Regions from separate parts of the Halomonas salsilacus genome, predicted to be linked through region 2. Evidence: predicted binding sites of a transcription regulator. Region 2 holds the regulator's gene; the other holds the start of a gene.
What was found. Region 2 encodes PhoB, which activates phosphate uptake and scavenging genes when phosphate is short. Its sites were predicted from a motif close to TGTCATANNNNTGTCANA; they were not measured.
Positions count from the first base shown of each region.

Region 1: the regulator PhoB is predicted to act here: its motif matches at 1,283-1,300, upstream of ACR80S_RS06385 (PstS family phosphate ABC transporter substrate-binding protein).

Region 1 covers NZ_JBPKAQ010000003.1:183,633-186,023, reverse strand. Annotated here, with positions in the region: gene ACR80S_RS06395 (Bcr/CflA family multidrug efflux MFS transporter) at 1-480, shown strand, start outside; gene ACR80S_RS06390 (sulfite exporter TauE/SafE family protein) at 473-1,231, shown strand; gene ACR80S_RS06385 (PstS family phosphate ABC transporter substrate-binding protein) at 1,391-2,347, shown strand.
Region 2 covers NZ_JBPKAQ010000005.1:25,790-28,180, reverse strand. Annotated here, with positions in the region: gene phoR (phosphate regulon sensor histidine kinase PhoR) at 1-772, opposite strand, end outside; gene phoB (phosphate regulon transcriptional regulator PhoB) at 774-1,463, opposite strand; gene ACR80S_RS08850 (energy transducer TonB) at 1,627-2,391, opposite strand, start outside.

The DNA.
Region 1 (2,391 bases), on a different contig from region 2:
TATCTGGAGCACTTCGGGCTGGGCCCCGACCTCTATCCGCTGGTATTCGGGGTCAACGTGATCGCCATGGCGGCCTCCAACCGCCTCAATATCCGCCTGCTGAGGTGGCGCAGCCCCCATCAGAACCTGCGCCTGGGTCTGGCCATCCAACTGGGCGCGGCGCTGGGATTGGTGCTTGTAGTGGCCAGCGGGCTGGAGTCGCTGTGGACCATGGTGCCGCTGATCATGGTGTTCGCCGGCACCATCGGCCTGGTGGCGCCCAATGCCATCTCCGCGCTGCTCGACCACTTCCACCACATGAGCGCCACCGCAGCGGCCCTGCAGGGCAGCATCCAGTTCTCCTGCGGCGCGCTGGCTGGTGTGCTGGTGGGGGCCTTCGAAGTAGACAGCGCCTGGCCCATGGTGGGCACCATGCTGGGCGCGGCGTTGATCGGCAACCTGGGGCTGCGTTTGCTGGCGGGCCGCCCTGGCCATGCCTGAAGCGCTGCTGGCCTGGCTGGACATGATCCCCGGGACTTGGCTCGACATGAGCCCCGCGATCTGGCTCTGGTGTGCCGCCGTGCTGGCGCTGGGCGCCTTCGTGCAGCGCGCCACCGGCTTTGGCCTGGCCGTAGTGGGGGCGCCGCTGCTGCTGATGCTGGAGCCGCGGTTGGTGCCGGTGATTCTGGTGCTGTTCGGCTTCACGGTGGCACTGACCACCCTGCGCCACTACTGGCGCGAGGTGCGCCTGGCCGAGATCGGCATGGCCCTGGTGGGTCGGGTCCCCGGCAATGCCCTGGGGCTGTGGCTGTTGATCGCCACGCCCATGGCGGTGCTGGAAAAGCTGATCGCCGGCAGTGTGCTGTTCGCCGTGGCGGTGACCCTGTTCCGCTTCCGCCTGCCGGTCAACCGCGCCACTCTGTTCGGCGCTGGGGTTTTCTCGGGGATCCTCGGCACTGTGGCTGCGCTGAGCGGCCCGCCCCTGGTGCTGCTGCTACACGGCTTCTCGCCGGATCGGCTGCGCGGCACCCTCTCGGCCTTCTTCGTGGTCACGGCGCTGATGACGCTGGTCACCCTGGCCCTGGCGGGGCTGATCCGGCCCTGGCACTTCGGCATGGCGCTGACCTTCACCCCGGGGGTGCTGGCCGGCAGCTGGCTGGCCAGCCGCGTCGCCCATCGCCTCGACCGCCGCCTGCTTCAGGGGGTCTCGCTGGCCCTCTGCACCCTGGCGGCGCTGGGGCTGCTGTTCTGACGGTGCGCCCAGGTCGTGCTGTCACACAATATTCATCAACTCGGCGCGCCATGTCACCGAAGTGTCATGCGGTCTCCCTATAGTCGCCCCCATCGATCCACGGATTGCGGATCGAGTCCTCAACGCTGTGGCACAGCCGCACGACACCTGGAGACCAAGATGAAATTCAAGCTCATCGCTGCCGCCGTTATCGGTGCCTCTTTCGTCAGCACTGCCGCTATGGCGGAACGCGTCGATCCCAACCTGCCGACCTATGAGCGTGCCAGTGGCATCTCCGGCAACATGACCAGCATCGGTTCCGACACCCTGAACAACCTGATGACCCTCTGGGCCGAGGAGTTCGCGGGCTTCTATCCGAACATCAACATCCAGATCCAGGGCGCTGGTTCCAGCACCGCCCCCACCGCCCTGACCGAGGGCACCTCCCAGTTCGGCCCAATGAGCCGTGAGATGCGTACATCCGAAGTGCAGGCCTTCGAGGATCGCCACGGCTATCCGCCCACCATGGTGCCGGTGGCCATCGATGCCCTGGCCATCTACGTCAACCAGGATAACCCCCTGGAAAGCATCACCGTACCGCAGGTCGACGCGATCTTCTCCGACACTCGACGCTGCGGCTACCCGGAAGATATCACCCGCTGGGGTCAGTTGGGCCTGGAAGGCAGTTGGTCAAACCGTGACATGACCCTTTACAGTCGTAACGCTGTCTCCGGCACCTACGGCTTCTTCGCCGAGAATGCCCTGTGCGGCGGTGACTTCAAGGACTCCATCAACGAGCAGCCGGGTTCCGCCTCGGTGGTGCAGGGCGTAAGCGAGTCGATCAACGGCATCGGCTACTCCGGCATCGGCTACATCACCTCCCAGGTCCGCGCCGTGCCGGTGGCCCGCGACGAGGGCGAAGAAGCCTTCGAGGTGGATAACGAGAATTACCCGTTGGCGCGCTTCCTGTTCGTCTACGTGAACAAGCACCCCAACGAGGATCTGGCCCCGCAGCAGGCCGAGTTCCTGAAGATGGTGCTCTCCAAGCAGGGTCAGGAAGTAACCGCCCGCGACGGCTACATCCCGCTGCCCGAGACCGTGGCCAGCCGCGTGCGCGGCGAGTTGGGTCTCGACTAATCAGCAACTAGTAAAGGCTGTATCCGGGGCGCTCAGGCGCCCCT
Region 2 (2,391 bases):
TCACCAGGTTCTGCATGCGGCTGGTCTGCTCCTGCATCCGGGGCAGCCCCCGGGCGAAGCGCTGCGGCAGCTGGTCGGCGTAGGTGGCGTAGGTCTCGAGGTAGCCGGCCAGCACGGTGAGGGGGGTCCGCAGCTCGTGGGAGACATTGGCCACGAAGTCGCGGCGCATCTCCTCCAGGCGGTGCAGGCGGGTGATGTCGCGAGCCATCAGCAGCCGCTCATCGTCGCCGTAGAGGGTGATCTGGAACTGCAGCACCATCTGCTCGTCGATGGGCGAGGGCAGGGTCAACGGTTCGCGGTAGTCGCGGGCGTGGAAATAGTCGATGAAGCGTGGGTCGCGCAGCAGGTTGGTGATGTGGTGGCCGCGATCATGGGCGGTGCGCAGTCCCAGCATGCGTTCCGCGGCGCTGTTCCACCACTCCAGGTCACCGTGGCGGTCGAGCATCACCACGCTGTCGCGCATCGCCTCGGAGGACTCCTGGATGCGCTTGATGATGCCCAGCAGCCGCTCCTGGGTGTGGCGCTGCCCCTTCTGGTAGCGGTAGAGGCGGTCGAACAGCTCGCCCCACACGCCCGTGGTGGCAGGCGGAGCGTCCTGGGGCGTGAGGGTCAGCCAGCGGTGGAGGCGGTAGAGCTGGCGCAGATGAAAGGCCAGACAAGCGGCCAGGCCGACGGCCAGACCCTCCCAGGTATGGGAAACCAGCCAGCCGATCAGCAGGCCACTGCCGGCCAGCAGGATGAAACGCCACAGTTCCCGCTTCCAGAGGCCCACGTCAGCCCTTGGCGGAGAACCGGTAGCCGGTGCCACGCACCGTCTGTACCAGGTGCTGGTGACGGTCACCCAGCGCCTTGCGCAGGCGACGGATATGGACGTCCACGGTGCGCTCCTCCACGTAGACATTGCCCCCCCAGACCTGATCCAGCAACTGGCTGCGGGTGTAGGCGCGTTCCTGGTGGGTCATGAAGAACTGCAGCAGGCGATACTCGGTGGGGCCCATCTCCACGGCCTTGCCGCTGGCGCTGACCCGGTGGCTTACCGGGTCGAGAAGCAGGCCGTCCACCTCCACGGCCTCCTCGATGCCCTGGGGCGTGGCGCGTCGCAGCACCGCCTTGAGGCGGGCGACCAACTCGCGGGGCGAGAAGGGCTTGGTAATGTAGTCGTCGGCACCGGCCTCGAGTCCCTGGATCTTGTTGTCCTCCTCGCCCTTGGCGGTGAGCATGATGATCGGCAGCTCGGCGGTGGTCGGTTCGCGCTTCAGGCGGCGGGCCAGTTCGATGCCGCTGGTGCCCGGCATCATCCAGTCAAGCAGCACCAGGTCGGGCTGGTGGTCGACGATCATGGCGTGGGCGTCCTGGGCGCTGTCCGCCTCGAGCACGCGGTAGTCGGCCATCTCCAGTGCCACCGCGATCATCTCGCGGATCGGCGCCTCATCATCGACGATCAGAACGGTCTTGGCGGTCATCCGGAAGCCTCGGAGCAGTGATGAATCGATGACGATATCACCACGTCAGTATGACACTCGCATGACAATCACGCCTGGCGACCGCGGCAGGGGGCGTGCCCAGACATGGGCGAGACGCCCGAGAGGCAGCCAGTCCTCCCCACTATCGGTCCATGACATGGGATCACCTCAACTGGAATTCCAGATGCTGAAAGGCGCGCCGTCGTCCCTCGGCCGGCTCGAAGCGCCAGCGCGCCACGGCACGCAGAGCGGCCTCATCGAAGACATCGGGAGGCTGGGAAGCGGTCACTCGCAGGCTTTGCGGGTCGACGCCGCCATCGGCCAGGATCAGGAACTCCAGCGTTACGTGACCCTCGATGCGCCGGCGCCGGGCCCGTGCCGGATACTCGGGTGGGACCAGGTGGGTCGGTGCCAGTGCTCCGACATCCACGGGTCCGCGGCCGGCCGACTCGGTCGACCCGGTATCGGCTTGGCTGACAGCCGATGAGGAGGCTGATGCGATGGGTGAGGCCGTCGTGGAAGGAGCCTCTCTTGCCGGCTCTGGCGCTGACTCGGCGGGGGGGGCGACAGGGTCGGGTGGTGACGGTAGGTCAGGCTCCGGTGCTGGCTCCGGCGCTGGCTCCGGCGCTGGCTCCGGCGCTGGCTCCGGCGCTGGCTCCGGCTCCGGCGCTGGCTCCGGCGCTGGCTCCGGCACTGGCTCCGGCACTGGCTCCGGCGCGGGCTCGGGCACTGGCTCCGGTGTGGGCTCCGGTATCGCCTCGGCGAGCTCCGGCAGCATGGTATCCAACGCGAGGGTGTCGGCGGGTGCCGGCGCTGGCTCCTCCGCCGTGACAGGCGTCTCGACGATGCTCAGCCTGATGGGCTCGTCGGCCGCATCATGACCCGCCTCTTGAGGCGACACGATCAGCGCCAGTAGCCAGAACAGCAG